DNA from 3 places in the Enterobacter sp. FW301-JW81 genome. Region 2 is predicted to be linked to each of the others. Evidence: predicted binding sites of a transcription regulator. Region 2 holds the regulator's gene; each other region holds the start of a gene.

Region 1 (10,206 bases), on a different contig from region 2:
TCATCCGTGTGTATTATTTCCTGTAGCGTTGACCACAACTATCCTTAACTCAAATACTTAAGCGCCAAAGCGAAAGGCATCATGAGCACACCGATCAAACGGCTAGAAATCATTAAAAATGCCATTGAGCTGGAAGATGACGACATCATCCACAGCCAGCTGACACGCCTGAAAAATGAAGCGTTTGACGATGAGCTACAGGCGATCGTCGTGGCGCTTGAGGAGAAGAACTACACCGCGGCGATGGCGGCTATCGTCGCCTGGCTGCAGGGCCAGCGCGCGGTTACCCCGTGGCGCGACCCGCAGGTGGCTGCCAGCAAGCTGGAGCTGAAGGCGCTGGAAGAGCGCCTGCGCGATCTGATAGACCGCCGCAACGCGCGGGTGCAGCAGCTTGACGAGTTCAACGATATCTATTTCTCCCGCCTGGGTCCCCTGATGCAGCAGATCCTCGCCCTGCGTAAAACCCTGGCGGAGCTGAACCTGCGGCGTCAGCAGGCGGAGGCGCGTCGTCGCGAGGAAGATTATCGCCGCTGCCAGCGCTACATGGCGCAGGCGGTTGAGGTGCTGGCAACGCTCACCCAGCGCTGGCGCGATCTGCCTGCGGATTCCGTGCAGGCCGCCGAGGCGCGCAAGCATCTGGAGCAGCAAAGCGATCTGATTGCCAACCTGCTGGCCGAGGCGCTGGAGCTGGAGAGCGGCTTAACGCGCGAAGAGGAGCCCGCGCGCCAGGCGCGCGACGAGGCCAACGAAGAGTACGAAAAATATCGCGAGCAGCATCACGATGCCGAAGTGCGGCTGCGCAAGGGCAAAGATCTCTCGGAAGAAGATCGGAACGAACTGAAGCGTCTCTGGCGGCAAGCGAGCAAGCTCTGCCACCCTGACCTGGTGGCAGACGACCTGAAAGAAGAAGCCAACGCGATGATGGTGCAGCTCAACCAGGCGAAGCAGCGCGGCGACGTTAAATCCATTCGCTCTCTGGTGGCCCGACTGCAGCAGGGCTTCGAGCCGCTGATGGCCAGCGACAGGCTGAACGATCTGGAACGTATCCGCAAAAAGATGGCGCAGGTGCGCGAGCAGATCGACATTTTAGTGAACGAGCTGGCGGAGCTGGAGAAAGAGGAGTCCTGGCTTCTGGTCTCGTCGCTGAGCAATATGGAAGCGTACTTCGCTCAGCAGGAGAAAGCGCTGCACGAGGTCCGCGCCTCGCTCGAACATCAGGTGAACGAAGCGCAGCTGGATTCCGCCGCGTGACTACTTGGCGTGCCAGTATGCGCTGGCACGCACCAGCTGGGGGTCAATCGCGTCAGTTTCAAACTGACGGCTCAGCGTTTTCACCACCTTCCCTTCCCCGGTCAGCCAGATGAAGTAGTCCTCCGCCGGGACGCTGAGCGCCGCCAGATGGTCAGCTACCGCCTGCTCGCTGTGGCCCACCACCCAGGTGATGTCGAACGCGCTCAGGTGCGCCAGATACTCTTTATAAGACGCGTCTCCAACCGTCACTACCGCATGAACCTCCGGGCGAACCGGCAGCTTAGCAATGCCCTCTAAGCGTCGGCGCAGCGCGGGCATGCCGGATTCATCACACACGTACAGCTGCCAGGCGTAATCTTCCGGCACAACCAGCGAACCGCGCGGGCCGCCGATGGTCAGCCTGTCGCCCACTTTCGCCTCAACCGCCCAGCAGCTGGCAATGCCGCCGTCATGAACGAAGAAATCGAGCACCAGCTCATGACGGGCCTCATCGTACAGCGGCGTATAGTCGCGCGCCTGCGGACGCACGCCGTCGCCCCAGTCGATGCCTTCATCGGTAACCACCGGCGGCACAAACGTTGCCCCGGGCGCCGGGAAAAAGACTTTGGTGTGGTCGTCGAAACCGCGGGAGCTAAAGCCCTCCAGCGCCTCGCCGCCTAAAACAATGCGCTGGAAACCCGCGCTGGCGCGCTCAACGCGAAGCACCGTCAGCTCGCGAAAACGCAGGTCATTACGAACGCGCTGTGGGTAACGGGTAGATGCCATTTTTAGCCCCTTCTCTGGTGAATACGATATATCTAAATCAATTTTCAAATGATAATGATTACTAATAAGAAAAAATGCAAGATCTTTTAGATTGCATCTGAATATATCTTAGATATAGTTTAGATATATCAAATTGAAGGGCATATTATGCGACACGAACACGACGGCGGCGGGCGCCGACCGCGCTTTTTTGGCCACGGCGACCTGCGGCTGGTGATTCTGGACATCCTGACCCGCAGCGCGAGCCACGGCTATGAGCTGATCAAAGAGATAGAGAACCTGACGCAGGGGAATTACACTCCCAGTCCTGGGGTGATCTATCCGACCCTGGATTATCTTCAGGATCAGACGTTTATCGCTATTACGGAAGAAGAGAGCGGGCGTAAGCGATTTACGATTACCGCTGCGGGCCAGCAGTGGCTGGATGAAAACCAGGAGCAGCTTGAGCACATACGGGCGCGTATCAAAGCGCGTTCCGTCGGCTTTCAGCTGCGCAAAAACCCGCAGATGAAGCGGGCGCTGGATAACTTCAAAGCGGTGTTAGACCTGAAGGTGAATCAGGGAGAGCTCAGCGACGCGCAGCTCAGGCAAATCGTCGGGGTGATTGACCGCGCGGCGCTGGAGATCTCCCAGCTGGATTAAGCCGGTGCGTGCTCGCTCACGCGGAAGACGCGTACCAGCTCTTTCAGGTGCATCGCCTGTTCGTTAAGCGAGGCCGCCGCCGCCACGGACTCCTCCACCAGCGCGGAGTTTTGCTGGGTGGTGGCATCAATCAGGCCAATCGCGCTGTTGATCTGGGAGATCCCCTCCGTCTGCTCATGGCTGGCCTGGCGGATCTCGCGCAGGATCACATCCATCTCCTCCACGTTGCCCACCATCCCGTTGATCAGCGCGCTCGCTTTCTCGACCAGGTTCATCCCGTCCTGGGTCTGGCTGGTTGAGCTTTCAATCAGCTCGCGGATTTCGCTGGCCGACGACGCGCTCTTCTGGGCAAGCTGACGCACCTCACCGGCTACCACCGCAAAGCCGCGACCGTGCTCCCCGGCGCGCGCCGCTTCCACCGCCGCGTTCAGCGCCAGAATGTTGGTCTGGAAAGCAATGGCGTCGATCAGGTCGATAATGTCGGACATCCGGTTCGACGTCTCGTTAATCAGGCGCATTTTGCTGGTCACCTGCTTCATCATCTCGCCGTTGTTTTTGACCACCGTGGCGGCATCTGCCGAGAGGTTGGTCGCTTCCCCGGTGTGCGAGGCCGTGTTTTTCACCGTCGCGGTGATCTGCTCCATCGAGGCGGCGGTCTGTTCAACGGAGCTTGCCTGCTCTTCCGTGCGCGCGGCCAGATCCTGGTTCCCGGCGACAATCTGCGCGGCTGCGCTGGAGATATTCTCCGAGCCGGTTTGTACCTGCTGCACAATGTCCAGCAGACGCGTCTTCATCTCCATCAGCGCATGCAGCAGCAGGCCCGTTTCGTCTTTGCCGTGCGGCGTGATGCTGCCCGTCAGGTCGCCCTCTGAAATCGCTTTTGCAAAATGCACCGCCTCGCCGAGCGGGCGGGTGATAGAACGCACGATGAACCAGCCAATCAGGCTGCCGACCGCGACGCTAAAGAGGGTGATCAGGATCAGCAGCAGGCGGTTAGACCTGAAATCCCCTTCCACCTGCGCGCCTGCACTCTGCATCTCGCTGTTTTGAATGGCGATCAACTCCTTCACCTTCGCTTTGTAAGCCTGCTGCACGGCGAGGGTCGTGGTCATCATCTCCTGAATAGCGCCCGCACGATTGTTGTTCTGCACCGCCTGCAAAATGCGGTAGCGCGAGTCCAGATACTGCTGGCGCACGCTGCGGATTTCCGTCAGCACCTGCTGAGATTTTTGATCCTGCAGCGCGTTGTTCAGCTCGCCCAGGATCACCGTGATGTGCTCGCTGATCTCTTTCAGGTGCTGCTGAGATTGCCCGGTATAAGTGCCCTGGTCGTCCAGCAGCATCAGCTGTTGAGTGCTAATAAATTCCTGGAAGTTATCGATTAACTGGTTCGCTTTTACCGTGGTTGGATAGTCACTGGTAATAATGGACTGCATCCCATTATTTGCCCGATTCAGACTCAGCAAAGACAAGCTTGCGCTGATCGCCATCAGGACAATAAAGAACCCAAACGCCAGAAATAATTTCGTGCCGATCTTTACGTCATGTAGGAACATATTTTCTCCATCGATGTGATTATTTCTCAGACGATCGCTGTTATCGGTAACGAATTCGCTAACTTTATGACTTTGATCGTTTTTTTATTTCATAACCCTCACAATGGATAGGTAGAGACTATTAATATTGCTCCATCGATCGTTACCAGACCACCTGACGGGGCTTTTTCGAAATAGCATTCTGAAGAATTGACTTAGGCGGGAATAAATAACTGAGGCACTTTTTTTAGTTATTTAATATTAAGTTAACAACAAACTACATTAATAGTCACATCTATAGAATAGAAAAGCCGCGTATGCCTTACGGTATACACGGCTTTTCTGGAACATCGCGGTTTAATGGAGCACGGTTACGGCATCCTTGAGACGTCCGGCGCGGTGTTTCACCATCGCAGAAATGTGCGCGCTCTCCTCGACCAGGTCGGCGTTTTTCTGCGTGATGCTGTCGAGCTCGGCCACCGCGCGGGTTAACTCTGACAGCCCGGTTGCCTGCTCGGACGTCGCGTGGCTAATCTGGGCGATCAGCTGCGTCACGTTTTTCACCTGCTCGACAATATCATCCATCGTTCGGCCTGCGGCGTGAACCTGCTCAGAGCCGGACTGCACCTTGCTGGCGCTGGCATCAATCAATTTACGAATATCATTCGCTGCGCTGGCGCTGCGGCTGGCGAGGTGGCGAACTTCGCCCGCGACCACGGCAAAGCCTTTCCCCTGCTCGCCTGCCCTTGCCGCCTCAACGGCCGCATTCAGCGCCAGAATATTGGTCTGGAAAGCGATATCGTTAATCAGGGACGTAATCGAGCCAATTCGCTGCGTGCTGTCGGCGATGTCATCCATGGTCTTGACGACGGTCTGCATCGCGTTGCCACCTTTCGTCGCCGCGCCGCTGGCGGCGACCGAGAGTTTATCCACCTCGGCGGCGGTTTCAGAGTTACTCTGAACGGAAGCGGCCATCTGGTTCATTGTCGCGACGGTCTGCTGCACGTTGGCCACGGTCTGACGCGTACGATCGTTGAGATCTTCATTGCCCTGCGCCAGCCTGTCGCTGCCGTCGCGGACGCTCACCACCTGGCTCGAGACGTCATTGATCAACCAGCGGCACATCAGGCCCAGCTGCCCTACCGCGCGCAGCGTCAGCCCCAGCTCGTCGCTGCGGTTCAGATGCTGCACGCTGTTGCGCTCACCGGTTGCGACCTTCAGTGCCTGTCGCGCCACATTCTCTACAGGCCGGACAATCTGTTGCTCAAACAGCAGCGTCCCCAGCAGCATCACCACCGCGGCAGCGGCAAGCGGCGTCCAGCCTGCATTGGTCGCGACCAGCGAGGCGGCGAGCAGGGCAAAGAGCGCCGCCATCACGCCGCGCACGCGCCAGCGCAGCGGCATGGCCGGCAGTTTACCCAGCCAGCCCTTTCCCACCACCAGCCCTTTATGAATACGTTTTTTACAGCGCCCGTCATTCAGCGCCCGGTAGAGCGGCTCCACGGCGGCAATCTCTTCCGCTGTGGCCTTCGTGCGGATCGACATATAGCCCGTCACCTGCCCGCGGCGCACCATCGGCACCGCGTTAGCACGCACCCAGTAGTGGTCGCCGTTTTTACGCCGGTTTTTGACGATCCCGCTCCAGGGTTCGCCCTGCTGCAGCGTGTACCACATATCGGCAAACGCGGCCTTTGGCATATCAGGGTGGCGCACCATATTGTGCGGCTGGCCCGTCAGCTCATCGAGCTGGTAGCCGCTCACCTGCACAAAAGTGTCGTTGGCGTGGGTAATGTAGCTGTGGACGTCTGTGGTAGACATTAAGGTGGTGTCATCGTCCAGAGGATATTCATTCTGGGTGACATAGGTTGGAGAGGACATCGTGGGCATCCCTTGCAGGTTATTTGAATGTTAATTTTGTGGGTCATTGTTATTTCGGCGGTAAACAATTTATCTTTAGTTGTTAAACTTGATGAAGATCGCAGATTTGACTTAAACCATACTTTTTATACGATTTTATAATTCATTGATTTCAAATACTTTCGGTAAGAAATTACCCACAAAGTAGGATTGGTTAACGCTCGCTAAAGTCGCAGCACGTGCACTGGTTTAGTGCATCCGCCCCTTTCATCCCTTCTTGATGCGCTCTGCCGTGTCCCGCTAAATCCCGTTTCGGTTGTATCGGCATGATTAAATATTGCGCAACATTATTTTAACCTGGCGTTTATCCCGATTTTCGTTAAGGCATCTGAAGTGGCGTAATCCCTGCAATACTTAACTCAGTATCATGTGATACGCGATCCCCGGGAGCACATTTTGAACAGGTTACCTTCCAGCGCCTCGGCTCTTGCCTGTACCGCGCACGCACTGAATCTCATTGAAAAGCGAACGCTCGATCATGAGGAGATGAAACAACTTAACCGAGAGGTCATCGATTACTTTAAAGAGCATGTCAATCCTGGTTTTCTGGAGTATCGCAAATCTGTTACCGCCGGCGGGGATTACGGAGCCGTAGAGTGGCAAGCGGGGAGTCTTAACACGCTTGTCGACACCCAGGGACAGGAGTTTATCGATTGCCTGGGTGGTTTTGGCATTTTCAACGTGGGGCACCGTAATCCAGTTGTGGTTTCCGCCGTACAGAATCAACTTGCGAAACAACCTCTCCATAGCCAGGAGCTGCTCGACCCGCTTCGCGCCATGCTCGCAAAAACGCTGGCAGCCTTAACGCCCGGCAAACTGAAATACAGCTTCTTTAGCAACAGCGGCACGGAATCGGTCGAAGCGGCGATTAAGCTCGCCAAAGCGTACCAGTCGCCGCGCGGGAAATTCACCTTTATCGCCACCAGCGGCGCGTTCCACGGTAAGTCCCTGGGCGCACTGTCCGCTACCGCCAAATCCACCTTCCGCAAACCGTTTATGCCGCTGCTGCCGGGCTTCCGCCACGTGCCGTTCGGCGACATTAACGCCATGCGCACCGTGCTGACTGAATGCCGTAAAACCGGCGATGACGTGGCCGCGGTGATCCTGGAGCCTATCCAGGGAGAAGGCGGCGTGATCCTCCCCCCGCCGGGCTATCTGCCTGCCGTGCGTCAATTGTGCGATGAGTTTGGCGCGCTGCTGATCCTCGACGAAGTCCAGACCGGGATGGGGCGCACCGGCAAGATGTTTGCCTGCGAGCACGAGAACGTTCAGCCGGACATTTTATGCCTGGCGAAAGCGCTGGGCGGCGGCGTTATGCCGATTGGTGCGACGGTTGCGACAGAAGAGGTCTTCTCGGTGCTGTTCGACAACCCGTTCCTGCATACCACCACCTTTGGCGGCAACCCGCTGGCCTGTGCGGCGGCGCTGGCGACCATCAACGTGCTGCTGGAGCAAAACCTGCCTGCGCAGGCCGAGCAGAAAGGCGACATGCTGCTGGACGGCTTCCGCCAGCTGGGGCGTGAATATCCGGATCTGGTTCAGGAGGCGCGCGGCAAAGGGATGCTGATGGCCATTGAGTTTGTTGATAACGAAATCGGCTACAGCTTCGCGAGCGAGATGTTCCGCCAGCGGGTGCTGGTGGCAGGCACGCTGAACAACTCGAAAACCATCCGCATCGAACCGCCGCTGACGCTGACCATTGAGCAGTGTGAGCAGGTGCTGAAAGCGGCACGCAAAGCGCTGGCAGCGCTGCGCGTGAGCGTGGAAGAGGCGTAATCAACGCCGGGTGGCGCTACGCTTACCCGGCCTACCAAATACTGCATCTGTAGGCCCGGTAAGCGTAGCGCCACCGGGCTGCTTTTTATCGGTGAAACTCCGCCACCGTCATGGTGAAGCGAAGTACAGTATCGCCTTCATTGGCATAGCCGTGCGCGGCTTCCGTTTTCGCCACCGCCGACGCCCCGGCAGCCACCTGCGTTACCGTCTCGTCCACCGTCAGGGTTAACATACCTTCGTTCACGTGCAGCAGCTCAAAGGTTCCCGCCGGATGCCCCGAAGAGGTAAAGCGCTCTCCCGGCTGCATCTCCCACTGCCATAGCTCAATCATATCCGGACCCGCGGTGCCCGCCAGCAGCCTGGCGTAACCGCCCCGTGCGCCCTGCCACAGCACCGGAATCGCGGCCTCTTCGATAACGTGCACCTGCGGCTCGCTGGAGACGTTAACGATATCCGCCACTGAGATACCGAGCGCGGCGGCCAGCTTGCACAAAATGGCGATGCTGGGATTGGCTGCGCCCTTTTCGATCTCCACCAGCATGCCTTTGCTGACGCTGGCGCGGCGGGACAGCTCATCCAGCGACAGTTTTTTCTCTTTCCGCCAGTTGCGGATGCGGTTCGCCACGGCCAGGCTTACTTGGGCAACGTCGGCACCCTGTGCAGTCATTATATTGACTTTATCAGTCATTGGTCACTACCATGGTATAAAACAGTCAATACAGGATTATTTATGTCTCTCGTTACGCCGTCAATAGACTCGCGTCTTGCCGGGATTGCCCCCGGCTTTCGGGCGCTGAGCATTCTGGTTGAAGCAGCGCCGATTACCCACCCGGAGGTGGCGGCTGCCGCGCTGGCGCAGGCCTGCCAGCAGATGCTTAATGATGATGTGCCATGGGCTGATGCACACCTTTCAGGCTGGGATGAGGTGTTTAAAGCCTTCGGGGCGAAACCGAAACGCACGCCCTGCTCGGCATCCGCCCTGCGTAAGCGGGTGCTGAAAGACGGCTCGCTGCCGCCGCTGGACCCGGTGGTAGATATCTATAACGCGGTGAGTATTCGCTACGCGATCCCAGTTGGCGGAGAAAATCTCGCGGCTTATTCAGGCGCGCCGCGTCTGACGCTGGCCGACGGCAGCGAGCCGTTTGATACCCTCAAAGAGGGACAGGCGGTGGTGGAACATCCGGAACCGGGCGAGGTTATCTGGCGCGACGATCTCGGCGTCACCTGCCGCCGCTGGAACTGGCGCCAGGGGATACGGACGCGTCTGGACAGTCGGGCGCAAACCATGTGGTTTATTCTTGAAAGCCTGCCGTCGATGCCGCTTGCGGCGCTGGAAGAGGCGGGTGCGGAGCTGGTGGATAGCCTGCAGCGGCTGATGCCGGGAGCCACTGCTCAGGTTCAACTGCTGGAACTATAAGAGGACAACACGATGTTTCGCGGATTAAGCGCCTTTCCATTAACGCCCCTGAAAGAGGGGACGTTTGACGAGCAGGCCTTCATCAATCTTCTCCGCCCAGTGGTCGACGCCGGCGTGGATTCGCTGGGCATTCTCGGCTCAACGGGAAGCTATGCCTATTTGACCGTTGAAGAGCGCGGCCGGATCGCACGCTGCGCGGTGGCGCATGCTGATGACATTCCGGTTATCGTCAGCATCGGCGCGCTACGGCTGGACGATATTCTGCGTTTGGCTGACGACGCGCAGGCGGCAGGTGTCTCCGGCGTGCTGATGGCGCCCGTGTCGTACCAGCGATTAACGGAAGACGAAGCGTTTAATCTCTATGAAACGGTAACGCGCCAGCTCTCCGTACCGCTATGTATTTACGACAATACGGCCACCACCGGTTTTACGTTTAGCGATGAGTTGTTATTTGCGGTCGCGGCCCTGCCGAATGTGGGATCCATTAAGCTGGGTCGCGTGCCGGAGGACCTGTCGCAGGTACGCGCCCGTCTTTCTGATACGGTCACGCTGGGCATCGCCGGTGACTGGCGAGCGGCCTCAGCCCTGCAGGCCGGGTTTGACGTCTGGTACTCGGTTCTCGCGGGCTTGTTCCCTCAGACGGCGCTGGCGATTGCGCGTTCGGGAAATAATGCTGAGTCGGAACGGCTGGAGCCGCTGTGGGAATTGTTCCGTCATTACGGCAGCTTACGGGTCATCACGGCGGCGGCAGAGATGATGGGGAAAGTGGCTGCACCTGCATTGCCGTTCCCGTTACAGTCGCTTCAGGGCGAGCCGCGTGAAGCGCTTGCGAAGTTATTTGTCAGCCTGGAGCTGGCCTGAAAAATGCCGGGTGGCGCTTGCGCTTACCCGGCCTACAAAACC
Region 2 (10,206 bases):
CGTTCTTCAGCGGTCGTCGCCTGGTGCCTATTCTGACCTCCTTTGTGATGATCTTCGTTGCGTTCATCCTGATGTACATCTGGCCGGTTATCTTTGACGGTCTGGTGAACTTCGGTGAACACATCCAGAAACTGGGCTCCGTCGGTGCGGGCGTGTACGCGTTCTTCAACCGTCTGCTGATCCCGGTTGGTCTGCACCACGCGCTGAACTCCGTGTTCTGGTTCGACGTTGCGGGTATTAACGATATTCCTAATTTCCTGGGTGGCGCACAGTCCATCGAAGCAGGTAAAGCGGTTGTCGGTATTACCGGTCGTTACCAGGCAGGCTTCTTCCCAATCATGATGTTTGGTCTTCCAGGCGCTGCGCTGGCGATCTACCACTGCGCGCGTCCAGAAAACAAAGCGAAAGTGCTGGGTATTATGATGGCGGGCGCGTTTGCGGCCTTCTTCACCGGTATCACCGAGCCGCTGGAATTCTCTTTCATGTTCGTGGCGCCTGTACTGTACGTGATCCACGCTGTGCTGACCGGTATCTCCGTGTTTATCGCGGCAAGCATGCACTGGATTGCGGGCTTTGGCTTCAGTGCGGGTCTGGTGGATATGGTGCTTTCTTCCCGTAACCCGCTGGCAACCCACTGGTGGATGCTGATCCCACAAGGTCTGGTGTTCTTCGCGATCTACTACATGGTGTTCCGTTTCACTATCACCAAATTCAACCTGATGACCCCGGGTCGTGAACTGGCCGTGGCCGGTAGCGAAGCGGATGGTCAGGATGTGAACGTGAGCGGTGCTCAGGAGCAGGACGTATCAGGTCTGGCGCGTCAGTACATTGCCGCAGTTGGCGGTTCTGACAACCTGACCGGTATTGATGCCTGTATCACCCGTCTGCGTCTGAACGTGAAAGATTCTTCTCTGGTGAACGAAGCGCTGGCGAAACGCCTGGGCGCGTCCGGTGTTATCCGCCTGAACAAAACCAGCGTGCAGATCATCGTCGGCTTCGTTGCGGAAAAAATTGCCAACGCAATGAAAACGACCGGCCCGGTTGCAGCCGCTGAAGCAAGCGCTGCGCCTGCTGCCGCTCCTGCAGCTGCGAAACCGCAGGCGGTACCTAATGCCAAAACGGTTGCCGCGCTGGTGTCTCCCGTGACCGGTGAGGTCGTTGCGATTGAGCAGGTACCTGATGAAGCGTTCGCCAGCAAAGCGGTCGGTGACGGTGTTGCGGTGAAACCAACGGACAAAACCGTTGTGTCTCCTGCTGCCGGTACCATCGTGAAAATCTTCAACACCAACCACGCGTTCTGCCTCGAAACCGAAAATGGCGCGGAGATCGTTGTCCACATGGGTATCGATACCGTTGCGCTGAACGGTCAGGGCTTTACTCGCCTGGTGGAAGAGGGCGCTGAAGTTGTGGCTGGTCAGCCGGTTCTGGAAATGGATCTGGACTTCCTGAACGCCAACGCGCGCTCCATGATAAGCCCGGTGGTTTGCAGCAACATCGATGACTTCAGTGGCCTGGTCATTCAGGCGAAAGGTCAGGTTGTTGCGGGTCAAACGCCTCTGTATGAGATTAAAGGCAAGTAATCGCTCCTGAGTAGAGTCATGCCTTAAGCGGCGGGGGTTATCCTCCGCCGCTTTTTTTTGCAGCAAATGCCCCCATTATTTTCTTCAGAGCCGTTTTAAGGGTTGTCACTACGTCCGGCTTATAAGATCATATGCCGTTATACGTTGTTTACGCTTTGAGGAATCCACGATGAGTGAGGCAGAAGCCCGCCCGAGTAACTTTATTCGTCAGATCATCGATGAAGATCTGGCCAGTGGTAAGCACACCACAATTCATACCCGCTTCCCGCCGGAGCCGAACGGCTACCTGCATATCGGGCATGCAAAATCTATCTGCCTGAACTTTGGCATTGCCCAGGACTATCAGGGACAGTGCAACCTGCGTTTCGATGACACCAACCCAGTAAAAGAAGACATCGAATACGTTGAGTCCATTAAGAACGACGTGCAATGGCTGGGCTTCAACTGGTCTGGCGATATCTGCTACTCCTCTGACTATTTTGATCAGCTGTACGCCTATGCGGTAGAGCTTATCAACAAAGGTCTGGCGTATGTCGACGAGCTGTCTGCTGACGAGATCCGTGAATACCGCGGAACGCTGACCGCTCCGGGAAAAAACAGCCCGTTCCGCGATCGCAGCGTTGAAGAGAACCTGGCGCTGTTTGAAAAAATGCGTGCCGGTGGCTTCGAAGAGGGCAAAGCCTGCCTGCGCGCCAAAATCGATATGGCGTCTCCGTTCATCGTGATGCGCGATCCGGTGCTGTACCGTATTAAATTTGCTGAACACCACCAGACCGGTAACAAGTGGTGCATCTACCCGATGTACGACTTCACCCATTGCATCAGCGATGCGCTGGAAGGCATTACGCACTCCCTGTGTACGCTGGAGTTCCAGGACAACCGTCGTCTGTACGACTGGGTACTGGATAACATCACCATTCCCGTGCATCCGCGTCAGTACGAGTTCTCTCGTCTGAATCTGGAATACACCGTGATGTCCAAGCGTAAGCTGAACCTGCTGGTCACCGACAAGCACGTTGAGGGCTGGGATGACCCACGTATGCCGACCATCTCTGGTCTGCGTCGTCGTGGTTATACTGCCGCGTCTATTCGTGAGTTCTGCAAACGTATCGGCGTGACCAAGCAGGACAACACCATTGAAATAGCTTCTCTGGAATCCTGCATTCGCGAAGACCTCAACGAAAACGCACCGCGCGCGATGGCGGTTATCGACCCGGTGAAGCTGGTTATCGAGAACTATCCGCAGGGTGAAAGCGAGCTGGTCTCCATGCCTAACCATCCGAATAAACCGGAAATGGGCAGCCGCGACGTGCCGTTCAGCGGTGAAATCTGGATCGACCGTGCTGACTTCCGCGAAGAAGCCAACAAGCAGTACAAGCGTCTGGTGTTGGGTAAAGAGGTGCGTCTGCGTAATGCCTACGTCATCAAGGCAGAGCGCGTAGAGAAAGACGCGGAAGGTAACATCACCACCATCTTCTGTTCATATGACGCTGAAACGCTGAGTAAAGATCCGGCGGACGGCCGCAAGGTGAAAGGCGTTATTCACTGGGTGAGCGCATCCCACGCGCTGCCGGTGGAAATTCGTCTGTACGATCGTCTGTTCAGCGTGCCTAACCCGGGTGCTGCTGAAGACTTCCTGGCGACCATCAACCCGGAATCTCTGGTGATCAAGCAGGGTTATGCGGAGCCTTCCCTGAAAGCCGCTGAAGCGGGTAAAGCGTTCCAGTTCGAGCGTGAAGGTTACTTCTGCCTGGACAGCCGTTACAGCACGGTGGAAAAACCGGTATTTAACCGTACCGTGGGTCTGCGTGATACCTGGACCAAAATCGGCGAATAATAACGCTGCATTGGTCAATGAGAGACAAACGCCGCTTATTGCGGCGTTTTTTTATTTAACGATCATATCGTTAAAGCAGGGGGGTAATAATATCGTGGAAAATATCAGGTCAATGTGGTGCTACTTATTTTTCTGAAAAAAGTTTGTTTTTTATCATCAATACGCAATTTGTAAAAAGTAACAGCAATTAACGATCTTACCCTCTGAAATTTAATGGCTTGCCCCGCCAAATCTCGCCCTCCGGTAAATGTTACAAAGCACTACCAATTATGTGCACTTCGTCATAATCCTGACTTTTGTCCGCTGAAAAGCATTGATAATTCGCGTCGCGAAAAATAACCTAAAGACGGTAGTTAATTCGAGGGTATTTATAACTACCCCTGACCATTTGGTCTTTTTTATTTTCGCCGTTTCAGGCGTTTTAATTCGTCAAAGAGGAATAATCTATGCGTACGTTCAGTGGCAAACGTAGTGCGCTGGCGCTGGCTATTGCCGGTGTGACAGCAATGTCGGGCCTGGTCGTTACACCAGAGGCGAAAGCCGCGGGTTTCATCGAAGATTCTACCCTCACGGGCGGTATTTATTACTGGCAGCGTGAACGTGACCGTAAAGACGTCACTGAAGACAAATACAAAACTAACCTTTCTCACTCCACCTGGAACGCCAACCTGGACTTCCAGTCGGGTTATGCCGCGGATATGTTCGGTCTGGATATTGCTGCGTTCACCGCAATCGAAATGGCGGAAAACGGCGACAGCGGCCACCCGAACGAAATTGCCTTCTCCTCCAGCAACAAAGCTTATAAAGAAGACTGGTCCGGGGATAAGAGCGGAATCAGCCTTTATAAGGCCGCAGCGAAATTTAAATACGGCCCGGTATGGGCGCGCGGTGGCTATATTCAGCCAACCGGCCAGACGCTGTTAGCACCGCACTGGAGCTTTATGCCGGGTACCTATCAGGGGGCAGAAGCCGGGGCGAACTTTGACTACGGTGATGCGGGTGCGTTGAGCTTCTCTTATATGTGGACCAACGAGTATAAAGCACCATGGCACATCGAAATGGACAAGTTCTACCAGAACGATAAGAAAACCAAAGTAGATTATCTGCACTCGCTGGGTGCGAAATACGACTTCAAAAACGATCTGGTTCTCGAAGCCGCATTTGGCCAGGCGCAAGGTTATGTCGATCAGTATTTTGCCAAGGCCAGCTATAAGTTTGATGTTGCGGGTAGCCCGCTGAGCACCAGCTACCAGTTCTACGGCACGCGCGACAAGGTCAGCAACGGTGGCGTCAATGATATTTATGACGGTACCGCGTGGTTGCAGGCGTTGACCTTTGGCTACAAGGTCGGTCAGGTTGATTTGCGCCTGGAAGGCACGTGGGTGAAGGCGGAAGGGCAGCAGGGGTACTTCCTGCAGCGTATGACCCCGACCTATGCATCGTCCAACGGCCGTCTTGATATCTGGTGGGATAACCGTTCCGACTTCAACGCCGACGGCGAGAAAGCGGTCTTCTTCGGCGCAATGTATGACCTCAAAAACTGGAATCTGCCTGGCTGGGCCGTGGGTGCCTCTTACGCTTACGCCTGGGATGCAAAACCTGCCGATATGGCAACACCGGACGCCTATTACGATCCAAACTATCGCCTGAAAGAGTCCTCCTACAGCCTGGATGCTATCTATACCCTGCAGGATGGCCGCGCGAAAGGCACGATGTTCAAACTGCACTTCACCCAGTATGACAACCACTCCGATATCCCGAGCTATGCGGGCGGTTACGGCAACATCTTCCAGGATGAACGTGACGTGAAATTCATGGTTATCGCACCGTTCACCATCTTCTGATGAATCGTCCGGCGGGTTAGCGCCCGCCGGACCGGAGACTGCACATGATGAAAAAAATCGTAATTGTCGCGCTGCTGGCGTCGGGGCTGGTGGCGTGTTCTCAGAGCCAGGCGCCTAAAGAAGATTCCCGGCTGAAGGAGGCCTATAGCGCGTGCATCAATACCGCTGAAGGCTCGCCGGAGAAAATTCAGGCCTGCCAGAGCGTGTTGAATGTGCTGAAAAAAGAGAAGGCGCATGAGCAGTTCGCAACGCAGGAAAATGTTCGCGTGATGGATTACCAGGCCTGTATCCAGGCGCGTAAAACCGGTAACGATCAGGAAGTGGCGAAGCGTTGCGACCAGATCTGGAAAGAGATCCGCAGCAATAACAGTAACTAACCTGCTGTTACCATGCCCGGTGGCGCTATGCTTACCGGGCTTTTTTATACCTGAAAACAGGCGAAAAAAAAGCCAACCTTGCGGCTGGCTCAGAGTATGAAGACTGATTATTTTGCGTCGTGCGCGTGGTCATCTTCGCGGCAGTCGCCTTCAGCGCAGTGACCGTAAAGGTACAGGCTGTGGTTGGTCAGGCGGATGCCATGACGCGCGGCGATTTCACGCTGGCGTGATTCAATGGAATCATCGCTAAATTCAATGACCTTGCCGCAATCGAGGCAGATCAGGTGATCGTGGTGCTGCTGCTGGGTCAGTTCGAAAACAGATTTACCACCTTCGAAATTATGACGGGTAACAATGCCCGCGTCATCAAACTGGTTCAGCACGCGATAGACGGTAGCCAGCCCAATCTCTTCACCCATGTCGATAAGACGTTTATAGAGGTCTTCCGCACTGACATGGTGATTGTCTGGACCCTGAAGCACTTCGAGGATTTTTAACCGAGGAAGCGTAACTTTCAGGCCAGCCTTCTTTAATGCGGTATTGTTGTCAGTCATGCGGAATCTGTCCTGTTGCTAAACGATTCACTTCTGTAGGAAGTGACAGAAAATGCACCCGGGATAATGCGTCTCATTATAGAACTGCCATGGCTAAATGAAAACTGCAAGTCTCAGGCAAAATATGCTTATAAAAACGTGGTATCACCAACAAACTTGCTCAATGGAAAACCACGTTTATCAGGGAGACATTGTACAGGTCTGGGCGAAAAAGTTAAAAGATTGTAGCGATTAATTTAATCGGTTTGACCTGGAGCACGGGCGCAGCCGCCGCTGCGCCGCGATAAAAATCAGGCGTTAAGAATATCGTCCAGGTGCAGTTCCTCACGGATCTGCTTAACCCATTTCTCAACGCGCTCTGCCGTCAGCTCTGGCTGGCGGTCTTCGTCAATGGCCAGACCCACGAAATGATCGTCATCGGCCAGGCCTTTAGACGCTTCGAAGTGGTAACCGGCAGTTGGCCAGTGGCCAACGATCACTGCGCCATTCGGCTCAATGATGTCGCGGATAGTCCCCAGCGCGTCACAGAAGTACTCGGCGTAGTCTTCCTGATCGCCGCAGCCAAACAGGGCGACCAGCTTACCGTTGAAGTCGACTTCTTCCAGCGTCGGGAAGAAATCATCCCAGTCGCACTGGGCTTCACCGTAGTACCACGTTGGAATACCCAGCAGAAGAATGTCATAGCCTTCGAGATCTTCTTTGCTGCTCTTGGCGATGTCATGCACATCAGCAACGTCTTTACCGAGCTGTTTTTGAATGTTTTTTGCGATATTTTCGGTATTGCCGGTATCACTGCCAAAGAAAATGCCGATGATTGCCATGAGTAAAATAACCTCTTGAAACTTAATAGTATGGTGGCGCAATTCGGCCACGGATAAGGGCAATAATAGCAGAACTGGCAACCCTGCGGAAACAGCTATCGCGCAGGACTGCACTCCGTGCTACATGAAAAGGGCGATAAAGGGGATTTTCAGACTTATGCCTGGCTGCGTAACGTCTCAAGCTGGGCGATCAACATCTCTTCAATGAGCTCGCTGCGGCTGATATTTCGCGCGTCAGCCAGCTCGTTAAGCGCATCGACGGCGTCGGCGTTAAGCTTCAGTTCGACACGCTTAAGCCCACGATTTTTATCGCGTTTAAGCTGGTTGCGTTTATTGATACGCAGCTGTTCATCGCGCGAAAGCGGATTCGTCTTGGGTCGTCCCGGTCGACGTTCATTCGCGAACAGATCTAGTGTCGTACGGTCCGTTTGTTCTTTGGCCATGATTCTGAGACTTCGGGGGAAACACGCCGCCCTGCTAATGCCCGGGCGATAAGCGCGCCATCATACATCACCAAAAACGGCACGCCAACGACTGGAAGCCCGCAGCCTTCCAGTCGCTCTCTTTTTAATCAATTCGCAGTATCAGCGAGATAGCGGCGAATGGCGCGCAGCACGGCGTCAGGTTTTTCTGCGTGAACCCAGTGTCCGGCCCCGGCAATCACGTGGGCGCGCGCCTGCGGGAATTGTGCCAGCAAGGTGTCGCGGTACGCGTCGGTAATATAAGGAGAGTTACCGCCACGAATGAAGAGGGTAGGGTGTGGCCAGGCAGGTACCGTTTCCCAGCCAACGATATTGTTGTACTGCTCCCAGAGCACCGGCACGTTAAAACGCCATTGTCCGTCAACAAATGACTTCAGCAGGAATTGCACAACGCCTTCTTCATCAAGATGGTCACGCATGACCGCAGCCGCCTGCTGGCGGGTCGCGACACCCGCTTCAGTAACCGCATTGATGGCGGCAAAAATCTCGTCGTGTCGGCGGACGTCATAATCCACGGGCGCAACATCAATTACCACCAGGCCGTTAATACGCTCCGGCGCAAGCGCCGTCAGGGCCATCACCGCTTTGCCGCCCATTGAATGCCCGATGAGCGTCACCTTCTGCAGGCCGTTGGCGTCCAGCGTATCCAGCAGATCCTGTGCCATCGCGGCATAGGTCATCTCGTCTGAACGCCCGGAAAGACCGTGATTGCGCATATCGACCTGTAAAATATCGTGATCGGTAACCAGATCGCGCGCCAGCACGCCCAGGTTATCCAGGCTGCCAAAAAGCCCGTGAACCAGTACGATGGGAGAATTATTGTTCGGCGATTGTGCAGTTTGCGCTCGGGTATTCAATTTCATGGCAAAGTTCTTTTTTTACGTATGTCAGGTTAGGGTATCATGTTGACCATTCTGCCGCCCGGCTGCAAGGTTCCAGTTTAATCTGACTTTTGCTGCCAACCAGGTTTGACGCTATCCGCTGTTGGGATTTGACCCTATAATCCCAATGACTTGTATTCAGATAAGAAATCGCACTGGATTAAGATGAAAACAATCGAAGTTGATGACGAACTCTATCAGTATATTGCCAGCCAGACGCGGCATATCGGGGAGAGCGCGTCCGACATTTTACGGCGCATGCTTAAAATTTCCGCCGCTTCACAGCCTGCTACCCCAGTCACCAAAGATGTCGTGTCTCAGCCGAGCGTTGTTGCACAGGCAAAACCTGCCGTGACACCGGCAAAAGATAAAGTGCGCGCGATGCGCGAGCTGCTGCTGTCCGATGAATATGCGGAGCAGAAAAAGGCGGTTAACCGCTTTATGCTGGTGCTGTCTACACTTTATTCACTGGATAACAAGGCGTTTGCTGAAGCGACCGAGTCGCTGCACGGTCGTACTCGCGTCTATTTCGCGGGTGACGAGCAGACGCTGCTGCAAAATGGCAACCAAACCAAACCTAAACATGTCCCAGGCACCCCGTACTGGGTGATCACCAATACCAATACGGGCCGCAAGTGCAGCATGGTTGAACATATCATGCAGTCCATGCAGTTCCCGGCGGAATTGATTGAAAAGGTTTGCGGTACAATTTAACCCTTGCATCAGAAGGACCCGGTAATGGCAAATCACAGCCGTGCAGGCCAACCTGCACAACAAAGCGATTTGATTAACGTCGCTCAGCTGACCGCGCAGTATTACGTGCTGAAACCGGTCGTGGGCAACGCAGAACACGCAGTGAAGTTTGGTACATCTGGTCACCGCGGCAGCGCGGCGCGCCACAGCTTTAACGAACCGCACATTCTGGCCATTGCTCAGGCCATTGCGGAAGAGCGCGCTAAAAACGGCGTTACCGGTCCATGCTACGTGGGCAAAGACACCCATGCGCTGTCTGAACCGGCGTTCATCTCTGTTGTGGAAGTGCTGGCCGCAAACGGCGTTGATGTGATTGTTCAGGAGAACAACGGTTTCACCCCAACGCCTGCGGTGTCGAACGCTATTCTTGTGCACAATAAAAAAGGTGGCGCGCTGGCTGACGGGATCGTTATCACGCCGTCCCATAACCCACCGGAAGACGGCGGCATCAAATACAACCCACCTAACGGTGGCCCGGCAGACACCAACGTCACCAAAGTGGTGGAAGACCGTGCAAATGCCCTGCTGGCTGACGATCTGAAAGGCGTGAAGCGCATCTCCCTGGATGCCGCCATGGCGTCCGGCCACGTGAAAGAGCAGGATCTGGTTCAGCCTTTCGTGGAAGGGCTGGCGGATATCGTCGATATGGCGGCGATTCAGAAAGCCGGCCTGAAGCTGGGTGTGGATCCGCTGGGCGGCTCCGGTATTGAATACTGGAAACGTATCGCCGAGCATTACAAGCTGAATCTGACCATCGTGAACGATCACGTCGATCAGACCTTCCGCTTTATGCACCTCGATAAAGACGGCGCGATCCGTATGGACTGCTCCTCCGAGTGCGCCATGGCGGGCCTGCTGGCGCTGCGCGATAAATTCGACCTGGCGTTTGCTAACGACCCGGATTATGACCGTCACGGTATCGTCACTCCTGCCGGGCTGATGAACCCGAACCACTATCTGGCCGTCGCGATTAACTACCTGTTCCAGCACCGTCCGCAGTGGGGCAAAGAGGTGGCTGTCGGTAAAACGCTGGTTTCCTCCGCGATGATCGACCGCGTGGTCGACGCGCTGGGTCGC
Region 3 (10,206 bases), on a different contig from region 2:
CGACGGTGCGAGCCACCCAGAACCTTGATACACATTACGCGACGTGCACCGGAGTTGTCGGCGACGTTCAGCATAGTCTGTTCTTGGATCATTTTAGTGCTCCGCTAATGTCAACTACTACCTGAGACTCTAAAATCAGAGCCGTTAAAAAGCCCCATATCGAGGGCGCGGCATTATAACACCGCTTCTGCAATATGGGTAGAAAAAATAAACGGCTCATCGCTGAGCCGTTTATTCGTATTGAGAATGCGTACTGTATTACAGAACCGCTTTCTCTACAACGCGAACCAGCGTCCAGGACTTAGTCTTGGACAGTGGACGGCATTCACGGATTTCAACCTTGTCGCCGATACCACATTCGTTGTTCTCGTCATGTACGTGCAGTTTGGTCGTACGTTTGATGAATTTACCGTAGATCGGGTGTTTCACAATACGTTCGATAGCTACAACAATGGATTTCTCCATTTTGTCGCTAACAACACGACCTTGCAGAGTACGGATTTTATCGGTCATTACGCACCCGCCTTCTGAGTCAGTAAAGTCTTAACGCGTGCAACATTGCGACGCACTTGCTTCAGCAGGTGAGTCTGTTGCAGCTGGCCACTTGCAGCCTGCATACGCAGGTTGAACTGCTCACGCAGCAGGTTCAGCAGCTCAGCGTTCAGCTCTTCAACGCTTTTTTCACGCAGCTCTTTTGCTTTCATTACATCACCGTCTTAGTTACAAAGGTGGTTTTGATAGGCAGTTTCGCTGCTGCCAGGCCGAAGGCTTCACGGGCCAGCTCTTCCGGAACACCGTCCATTTCATAAAGGACTTTGCCCGGTTGGATCAAGGCAACCCAGTACTCCACGTTACCTTTACCTTTACCCATACGAACTTCCAGTGGCTTCTCGGTGATCGGTTTGTCCGGGAATACACGGATCCAGATCTTACCTTGACGCTTAACTGCACGGGTCATTGCACGACGTGCTGCTTCGATCTGACGTGCAGTCAGACGACCACGGCCAACAGCTTTCAGACCGAAAGTGCCGAAGCTAACATCCGTACCCTGCGCCAGACCACGGTTGCGGCCTTTGTGCACTTTACGGAATTTTGTACGCTTTGGTTGTAACATCAGCGACGCTCCTTATTTACGGCCTTTACGCTGCTGCTTTTTAGGTTGAGCAGCCGGTTTTTCCGGTTGTTCAACAGCAGCCATACCACCCAGGATCTCACCTTTGAAGATCCATACCTTAACGCCGATTACACCGTAAGTGGTGTGCGCTTCAGAGGTGTTGTAGTCAATGTCAGCACGCAGAGTGTGCAGCGGTACGCGACCTTCGCGGTACCATTCGGTACGTGCGATTTCCGCGCCGCCCAGACGGCCGCTAACTTCAACTTTGATACCTTTAGCGCCCAGACGCATTGCGTTCTGTACAGCACGCTTCATAGCACGACGGAACATAACGCGACGTTCCAGCTGAGAAGTGATGCTGTCAGCAACCAATTTAGCGTCCAGTTCAGGCTTACGAACTTCAGCGATATTGATCTGTGCAGGAACGCCAGCGATATCCGCTACGACCTTGCGCAGTTTTTCTACGTCTTCGCCTTTCTTACCGATAACGATGCCAGGGCGAGCAGTGTGAATAGTCACACGGATGCTCTTAGCTGGACGCTCGATAACGATACGAGATACAGACGCTTTAGCCAGTTCCTTAGTCAGGTACTGACGTACTTTAAAATCGCTGTCCAGGTTGTCAGCGAATTCTTTGGTGTTCGCAAACCAGGTAGAGTTCCATGGTTTTACAATACCCAGGCGAATACCATTAGGATGTACTTTCTGACCCATTGCTAGTCTCCAGAGTCTCAGCGATCGGACACAACCACAGTAATGTGGCTGGTGCGCTTCAGGATGCGATCTGCACGACCTTTCGCACGCGGCATAATGCGCTTCATGCTTGGGCCTTCATCTACGAAAATTTTCGCGACTTTCAGATCGTCGATGTCAGCGCCATCGTTGTGTTCAGCGTTAGCAATGGCAGATTCCAGTACTTTCTTGACCAATACCGCAGCTTTCTTGTTGGTATAGGTCAGGATGTCCAGGGCCTGCGACACTTTCTTACCGCGAATCAGGTCAGCAACAAGGCGAACCTTCTGAGCAGAAGAACGAGCATGGCGATGTTGAGCTAAAGTTTCCATCTCTTCCTCCTACCTTATTTCTTCTTCGCTTTTTTATCAGCAGCATGGCCGCGATAAGTACGAGTCGGTGCGAATTCACCCAGTTTGTGACCAACCATTTCGTCGGTAACAAAGACTGGAACGTGCTGACGACCATTATGGACAGCGATGGTCAAACCGATCATGTTAGGAAAGATCGTTGAACGACGGGACCAAGTGCGCAGGGGCTTCTTGTCTCCGCTTTCCACCGCTTTCTCTACCTTCTTCAGCAAGTGCAGGTCAATAAAAGGACCTTTCTTGAGAGAACGTGGCATGGCTTATCCTCTAAAATTATTTGCTACGGCGACGTACGATAAATTTATCAGTACGCTTGTTGCTGCGGGTCTTCTTACCTTTGGTCTGAACGCCCCACGGAGTTACCGGGTGCTTACCAAAGTTACGACCTTCACCACCACCATGTGGGTGATCGACTGGGTTCATCGCAGTACCGCGAACGGTAGGACGAACACCACGCCAGCGTGCAGCACCTGCTTTACCCAGAACGCGCAGCATATGCTCAGCATTGCCAACTTCGCCCAGAGTAGCGCGGCAGTCTGCTTCGACTTTACGCATTTCACCAGAACGCAGACGCAGGGTGACATAAGCACCGTCACGAGCAACGATCTGAACGTAAGTACCAGCGGAACGCGCCAGCTGACCGCCTTTACCTGGTTTCATTTCTACGTTATGAACGGTAGAACCAACCGGGATATTGCGCATCGGCAGGGTGTTGCCTGCTTTGATTGCAGCATCAACGCCAGACTGAATCTGGTCGCCAGCTTTCAGGCCTTTAGGGGCCAGGATGTAACGGCGTTCGCCGTCTTTGTACAGAACCAGCGCGATATTCGCGGAACGGTTCGGATCGTACTCAAGACGTTCAACAACTGCTGGGATACCGTCTTTGTTGCGTTTGAAGTCAACAATACGATAAGCCTGCTTGTGGCCACCACCGATGTGACGAGTGGTGATACGGCCATTGTTGTTACGACCACCGGATTTGCTGTTTTTTTCCAGCAACGGAGCAAAAGGTTTGCCCTTGTGCAGCTCAGGGTTAACCACTTTAACTACGTGGCGACGACCCGGAGATGTCGGTTTACATTTAACAACTGCCATTGTATTACTCCTCCGACTTACTCAGCGCCGCCAACGAAGTCCAGATTCTGGCCTTCTTTCAGGGTGACGTAAGCTTTTTTCCAGTCGCTACGACGACCGATACGCTGTCCGTGACGTTTAACTTTCCCTTTAACTACCAGGGTGTTAACGACTTCGACTTCGACTTCAAACAGTTTCTGCACAGCAGCTTTGATCTCTGCTTTGGTCGCGTCTTTAGCAACTTTGAGAACGATGGTGTTTGTTTTTTCCATCGCAGTAGACGCTTTTTCAGAAACGTGCGGTGCGCGAAGCACCTTCAGCAGACGTTCTTCACGAATCATGCCAGCATCTCCTCAACTTGCTTAACAGCATCAGCAGTCATTACGACTTTGTCGAAGGCGATCAGGCTAACCGGGTCGATACCAGTCGCGTCGCGTACGTCAACCTTGTGCAGGTTACGTGCGGCCAGGAACAGGTTCTCGTCCAGCTCACCGGTGATGATCAGCACATCTTCCAGAGCCATGTCTTTCAGTTTCTGTGCCAGCAGCTTAGTTTTAGGCGCTTCTACAGAGAATGATTCGACAACGATCAGACGATCCTGACGTACCAGTTCGGACAGAATGCTTTTCAGCGCGCCGCGGTACATCTTTTTGTTAACTTTTTGACTGTGGTCCTGTGGACGCGCAGCGAAGGTCACGCCACCTGAACGCCAGATCGGGCTCTTGATAGAACCTGAACGCGCACGGCCGGTACCTTTCTGGCGCCATGGCTTTTTGCCAGAACCAGTTACTTCAGCACGAGTCTTCTGAGCACGAGTACCCTGACGAGCACCAGCTGCATAAGCAACAACAACCTGGTGAACCAGCGCTTCGTTGAAATCACGACCGAAGGTAGTTTCGGAAACAGTCAGCGCGCTCTGCGCGTCTTTCAATACTAATTCCATTGCTATCCCCTTACGCCTTCACAGCTGGTTTAACGATCAGGTCGCTACCGGTTGCACCCGGAACTGCACCTTTAACCAGCAGCAGGTTGCGCTCAGCGTCAACACGTACTACGTCCAGGCTCTGAACGGTCACACGTTCGTTACCCAGCTGACCTGCCATTTTCTTGCCTTTGAACACTTTGCCCGGAGTCTGGTTCTGACCGATAGAACCCGGAACACGGTGAGACAAGGAGTTACCGTGAGTAGCGTCCTGGGTACGGAAGTTCCAGCGCTTAACGGTACCAGCAAAACCTTTACCTTTAGAGGTACCGGTTACGTCAACTTTTTTAACGTCAGCAAACAGCTCAACGCTAATGTCCTGACCTACAGTGAACTCTTCGCCTTCAGCAAGACGGAATTCCCACAGACCACGGCCAGCTTCTACGCCAGCTTTAGCGAAGTGACCCGCTTCTGGTTTGGTTACACGGCTAGCTTTTTTAGCACCAGTGGTCACCTGAACAGCGCGGTAGCCATCGTTAGCCAGATCTTTAACCTGAGTAACGCGGTTTGCTTCAACTTCGATTACGGTTACTGGGATTGAAACGCCATCTTCAGTGAAGATGCGGGTCATGCCCACTTTTTTACCGACTAAACCAATCATTGTATCAACCTCTCAATCGCTCGATGACCTGATTAACCCAGGCTGATCTGCACGTCTACACCGGCAGCCAGATCCAGACGCATCAGAGCATCAACGGTTTTCTCAGTTGGCTCAACGATGTCAACCAGACGCTTGTGAGTGCGGATTTCGTACTGATCGCGCGCGTCTTTGTTGACGTGCGGGGAGATCAGAACGGTGAAGCGCTCTTTGCGGGTCGGCAGCGGGATCGGACCACGGACTTGCGCACCAGTGCGCTTAGCAGTCTCGACGATTTCCGCGGTTGATTGATCGATCAGACGATGATCAAACGCTTTAAGGCGGATACGGATTCTTTGGTTCTGCATGAGACCAGAGCTCCAATTATTTTATAAACGAAAATGATTACTCCTCAAACCCATTACGATTGATGGGAGAGTGTAACCGTTCTTACGTAGCTCCCCAATTGGGAGCATTGTTGAGTAACAAAATGAGCTACTCTGGTTCTGATTGAACCCGCCGTCAATTACGACAAGCCCGCGCATTATACGTAAATCTGGGCAAGACGCAAGTGCCGTTTAGAAATTAAGCGCCTGAGGCGCAGTATGCGTAAGGGCGCGCAACTTTTTACGCAATGTATCCCTTCTCAATGCTTTGTCTGGAGTCCCTACGCAATTGTCGTTTTTGTAGATTGCCGGCCAGGCCGATTATAACGAGTATGCGCTCAAACCCTTTTGAGGCCTTTTCCATGTTAACCACTCTCCCCTTTTTGCTGGTCTATTTTTCGCTGACGGCCTTTCTTGTCCGTGCAGATATTCGCTACGGACTGCTTCCCGATAAATTTCTCTGCCCGCTGCTATGGACGGGCCTGCTCTTTCAGCTCTGTGTCCACCCTGATTTTTTGCCGAGTGCGGTAGTGGGTGCGATGGCTGGATATATCGGCTTTGCCGTTATTTACTGGGGGTATTGGTTTATCTGCCGGCGTGAAGGGATGGGATATGGCGATGTAAAATACCTGGCGGCGCTTGGTGCATGGCATGGCTGGTGCATGCTGCCCACGCTGGCGTTACTCGCTGCGCTTATGGCGCTACTTAGCATTCTTGTGCTTTCGTTTCTCACCCCTGATAAGGGGGTATTAAAAAACCCACTGCCTTTTGGGCCATTTCTGGCAGCAGCGGGTTTAGGCGTAGGCTGGAAGACGGTGGTTACTCTTCCACTTTAATCTGCGACTGAAGGTAGTTTTGCAGGCCGATTTTAGAAATCAGATCCAGCTCCGTTTCCAGCCAGTCAATGTGGCCTTCTTCATCGGCCAGGATCTGGATCATCATATCGCGGCTGACGTAGTCATGTACGCTGTCGGCATAGGCAATGGCTTCACGCAGATCTTTGGCGCCTTCAAGCTCCAGCCTAAGGTCGGAACGAAGCATCTCTTCGACATCTTCTCCAATGCCCAGCTTTCCGAGATCCTGCAGGTTAGGAATGCCTTCAAGGAATAAAATACGCTCGATATATTTATCAGCGTGTTTCATTTCATCAATCGACTCATGGTACTCAACGTCGTTTAAACGCTTAAGTCCCCAATTTTTGAACATTCTTGCGTGAAGAAAGTACTGGTTGATTGCGACAAGCTCATTTCCCAATAATTTATTGAGATAACTTATGATTTTAACATCACCTTTCATTATATAGTCCCTCCGCTTCCACTCATTGAAGCGTAGATCGGGCTACAGGGATGTCAAAAAAAAGATAGGTGCTTACGCGATCTCTTTGTATTCCGGGATCTGCATCAATTCGTCCTGCATAATCTCTCGCGCAGCACGTACACATTTACCGCATTGATTTCCAACCGGAACAAACTTGCGAAGCTGCTGAAATGACTGAGGCTGAAACTGGCGAACGGCCTGACGTATTTTTTTGTCGCTTACACCATTACATAAACAAACGTACATAGAGACTCCCGTTCAAAATATGCGCAAAGTGTAAGTGAGAATGGTTATGATTACAATAGCACAAGCGCCGGAATACGGGGCGGGAGCGGGCAAAAAATGCGAAATTTTGTGACAGACTTTTAGCGGCAGAAAACAAAAAAGGACGCCGAAGCGTCCTTTTTTTATTCGGGGATAATTAATTAGCCCAGAACTTTAGCAACAACGCCCGCGCCAACGGTACGGCCGCCTTCACGGATTGCGAAACGCAGACCGTCGTCCATCGCGATTGGGTGGATCAGAGTCACAACCATCTTGATGTTGTCGCCTGGCATTACCATCTCAACGCCTTCTGGCAGTTCGATGGTACCGGTCACGTCAGTTGTACGGAAGTAGAACTGTGGACGGTAGCCTTTGAAGAACGGAGTATGACGGCCGCCTTCGTCTTTGGACAGGATGTACACTTCAGATTCGAACTTGGTGTGTGGCTTGATTGAGCCTGGCTTCGCCAGTACCTGACCACGTTCGATTTCTTCACGTTTGATACCACGCAGCAGAACACCAACGTTCTCACCAGCACGGCCTTCGTCCAGCAGTTTGCGGAACATTTCAACGCCAGTACAGGTAGACTTCGCAGTCTCTTTGATACCAACGATTTCAACTTCTTCACCAACTTTGATGATACCGCGCTCTACACGACCGGTAACAACGGTACCACGACCGGAGATGGAGAATACGTCTTCGATTGGCAGCAGGAATGGCTTGTCAATCGCACGCTCTGGTTCTGGGATGTAAGAATCCAGGAAGCCAGCCAGTTCGATGATTTTCGCTTCCCACTCTGCTTCGCCTTCCAGCGCTTTCAGAGCAGAACCACGAACGATTGGGGTATCGTCGCCTGGGAAATCGTACTGAGACAGCAGTTCACGAACTTCCATCTCTACCAGTTCCAGCAGCTCTTCGTCATCAACCATGTCGCATTTGTTCAGGAACACGATGATGAAAGGAACGCCTACCTGACGACCCAGCAGGATGTGCTCACGAGTCTGAGGCATTGGGCCGTCAGTCGCAGCAACAACCAGGATCGCGCCGTCCATCTGCGCAGCACCGGTGATCATGTTTTTAACATAGTCGGCGTGGCCTGGGCAGTCTACGTGTGCGTAGTGGCGAGTCGGGGTGTCGTATTCAACGTGGGAAGTGTTGATGGTGATACCACGAGCTTTTTCTTCTGGTGCGTTATCGATCTGGTCGAATGCACGAGCAGAACCACCGTAGGTTTTTGCCAGAACGGTAGTGATTGCAGCAGTCAGGGTAGTTTTACCATGGTCAACGTGGCCGATAGTACCAACGTTGACGTGCGGTTTTGTACGTTCAAATTTTTCTTTAGACACGGCTATATTCCTTACTATAGTGCTCTCCCCTCTGGAGAGAGCACGGGACTTAGGTTTTAATCCTGTGGATTACTTACCACGGGCTTCAATAACGGCCTGAGCAACGTTGTTAGGCGCATCATCATACTTCAGGAATTCCATGGTGTATGATGCACGACCTTTGGTCAGAGAACGCAGCTGAGTTGCATATCCGAACATTTCAGACAGCGGAACTTCAGCGTGGATCTTAACGCCAGTTACTTCGGATTCCTGACCACGCAGCATACCGCGACGACGGCTCAAGTCACCGATAACGTCACCGGTGTTCTCTTCAGGAGTTTCTACTTCAACCTTCATGATTGGCTCAAGCAGAACTGGTTTTGCTTTCTTAAAGCCTTCTTTAAAGGCAATAGACGCAGCCAGTTTAAACGCCAGTTCAGAGGAGTCAACGTCGTGGTAAGAACCGAAGTGCAGACGAACACCCATGTCAACAACCGGATAGCCAGCCAGAGGGCCCGCTTTCAGCTGTTCCTGAATGCCTTTATCAACGGCTGGGATGTATTCGCCAGGAATTACACCACCTTTGATGTCGTTGATGAACTCGTAACCTTTAGGGTTAGAGCCCGGCTCCAGTGGGTACATGTCGATCACAACGTGACCGTACTGACCGCGACCACCAGACTGCTTAGCGTGTTTACCTTCAACATCGGTAACTTTCGCACGAATCGCTTCGCGGTAAGCAACCTGAGGTTTACCCACGTTCGCTTCAACGTTGAATTCACGCTTCATACGGTCAACGATGATGTCCAGGTGCAGTTCACCCATACCAGCGATGATGGTCTGGTTAGATTCTTCATCAGTCCATACGCGGAATGATGGGTCTTCTTTCGCCAGACGGCCCAGAGCCAGACCCATTTTTTCCTGGTCAGCTTTGGTTTTTGGTTCAACCGCGATGGAGATTACCGGCTCAGGGAATTCCATACGCTCCAGAATGATCGGGTGATCCGGGTCACACAGGGTGTCACCAGTGGTCACGTCTTTCAGACCGATAGCTGCAGCGATGTCGCCCGCACGAACTTCTTTGATCTCTTCACGTTTGTTAGCGTGCATCTGTACGATACGGCCAAAACGTTCACGCGCCGCTTTCACGGAGTTCAGGATGGTGTCACCGGAGTTAACCACACCAGAGTAAACGCGGAAGAAGGTCAGGTTACCCACGAATGGGTCGGTAGCGATTTTGAACGCCAGTGCAGAGAATGGCTCTTCGTCGCTTGCGTGACGCTCTGCTGGAGTATCTTTACCGTCGTCCAGGATGCCGTTGATCGCAGGAACGTCAACCGGGGATGGCAGGTAGTCAACTACCGCATCCAGCATTGCCTGAACACCTTTGTTCTTGAACGCAGAACCACAGGTTACCAGGATGATTTCGTTGTTCAGAACGCGCTGACGCAGAGCTTTTTTGATCTCTTCTTCAGTCAGTTCTTCACCACCCAGGTATTTCTCCATCAGCTCTTCAGAAGCTTCAGCTGCGGATTCGATCAGGTTCTGGTGCCATTCGTCAGCCAGGTCCTGCATTTCAGCCGGGATATCTTCGTATTCGAAGGTAACGCCCTGGTCTGCGTCGTTCCAGTTGATGGCTTTCATTTTCACCAGGTCGATAACGCCGGTGAAGCCTTCTTCAGCACCAATTGCCAGCTGCAGCGGAACAGGGTTCGCGCCCAGACGGGTTTTGATCTGACCAACAACTTTCAGGAAGTTAGCACCCATACGGTCCATTTTGTTAACGAACGCGATGCGTGGAACTTTATATTTGTTCGCCTGACGCCATACGGTCTCAGACTGTGGCTGAACACCACCAACTGCGCAATAAACCATTACCGCGCCGTCAAGAACACGCATGGAACGTTCTACTTCGATGGTGAAGTCAACGTGGCCCGGGGTGTCGATGATGTTTACGCGATGCGGTTCGTACTGCTTAGCCATACCTGACCAGAATGCAGTAGTCGCTGCGGAGGTGATAGTAATACCACGCTCCTGCTCCTGTTCCATCCAGTCCATGGTGGCTGC

Evidence for each region. The regulator Fur, encoded in region 2, represses iron uptake genes when iron is present. The targets are predictions, from matches to a motif close to ATAATAATGAGAACNACTATCAA.
Region 1: AC3WOK_RS12530 (siderophore-interacting protein) is a predicted target of Fur. The motif match lies at 2,065-2,087, and genes of this name have one in related genera.
Region 3: bfd (bacterioferritin-associated ferredoxin) is a predicted target of Fur. The motif match lies at 6,831-6,853, and genes of this name have one in related genera.

The regions. Positions count from the first base shown of each region.
Region 1 covers NZ_JBYTBA010000003.1:316,903-327,108, forward strand. The annotation lists gene AC3WOK_RS12525 (DNA repair protein) at 82-1,251, shown strand; gene AC3WOK_RS12530 (siderophore-interacting protein) at 1,252-2,016, opposite strand; gene AC3WOK_RS12535 (PadR family transcriptional regulator) at 2,164-2,658, shown strand; gene AC3WOK_RS12540 (methyl-accepting chemotaxis protein) at 2,655-4,214, opposite strand; gene AC3WOK_RS12545 (methyl-accepting chemotaxis protein) at 4,551-6,071, opposite strand; gene ygjG (putrescine aminotransferase) at 6,507-7,886, shown strand; gene AC3WOK_RS12555 (helix-turn-helix domain-containing protein) at 7,972-8,574, opposite strand; gene AC3WOK_RS12560 (B3/B4 domain-containing protein) at 8,617-9,303, shown strand; gene AC3WOK_RS12565 (dihydrodipicolinate synthase family protein) at 9,316-10,164, shown strand.
Region 2 covers NZ_JBYTBA010000005.1:412,068-422,273, forward strand. The annotation lists gene nagE (N-acetylglucosamine-specific PTS transporter subunit IIBC) at 1-1,580, shown strand, start outside; gene glnS (glutamine--tRNA ligase) at 1,750-3,417, shown strand; gene chiP (chitoporin ChiP) at 3,864-5,261, shown strand; gene chiQ (ChiQ/YbfN family lipoprotein) at 5,309-5,638, shown strand; gene fur (ferric iron uptake transcriptional regulator) at 5,746-6,192, opposite strand; gene fldA (flavodoxin FldA) at 6,483-7,013, opposite strand; gene ybfE (LexA regulated protein) at 7,169-7,456, opposite strand; gene ybfF (esterase) at 7,585-8,358, opposite strand; gene seqA (replication initiation negative regulator SeqA) at 8,542-9,090, shown strand; gene pgm (phosphoglucomutase (alpha-D-glucose-1,6-bisphosphate-dependent)) at 9,115-10,206, shown strand, end outside.
Region 3 covers NZ_JBYTBA010000008.1:168,278-178,483, reverse strand. The annotation lists gene rplN (50S ribosomal protein L14) at 1-92, opposite strand, end outside; gene rpsQ (30S ribosomal protein S17) at 259-513, opposite strand; gene rpmC (50S ribosomal protein L29) at 513-704, opposite strand; gene rplP (50S ribosomal protein L16) at 704-1,114, opposite strand; gene rpsC (30S ribosomal protein S3) at 1,127-1,828, opposite strand; gene rplV (50S ribosomal protein L22) at 1,846-2,178, opposite strand; gene rpsS (30S ribosomal protein S19) at 2,193-2,471, opposite strand; gene rplB (50S ribosomal protein L2) at 2,488-3,309, opposite strand; gene rplW (50S ribosomal protein L23) at 3,327-3,629, opposite strand; gene rplD (50S ribosomal protein L4) at 3,626-4,231, opposite strand; gene rplC (50S ribosomal protein L3) at 4,242-4,871, opposite strand; gene rpsJ (30S ribosomal protein S10) at 4,904-5,215, opposite strand; gene AC3WOK_RS21450 (prepilin peptidase) at 5,596-6,069, shown strand; gene bfr (bacterioferritin) at 6,053-6,529, opposite strand; gene bfd (bacterioferritin-associated ferredoxin) at 6,602-6,796, opposite strand; gene tuf (elongation factor Tu) at 6,976-8,160, opposite strand; gene fusA (elongation factor G) at 8,230-10,206, opposite strand, start outside.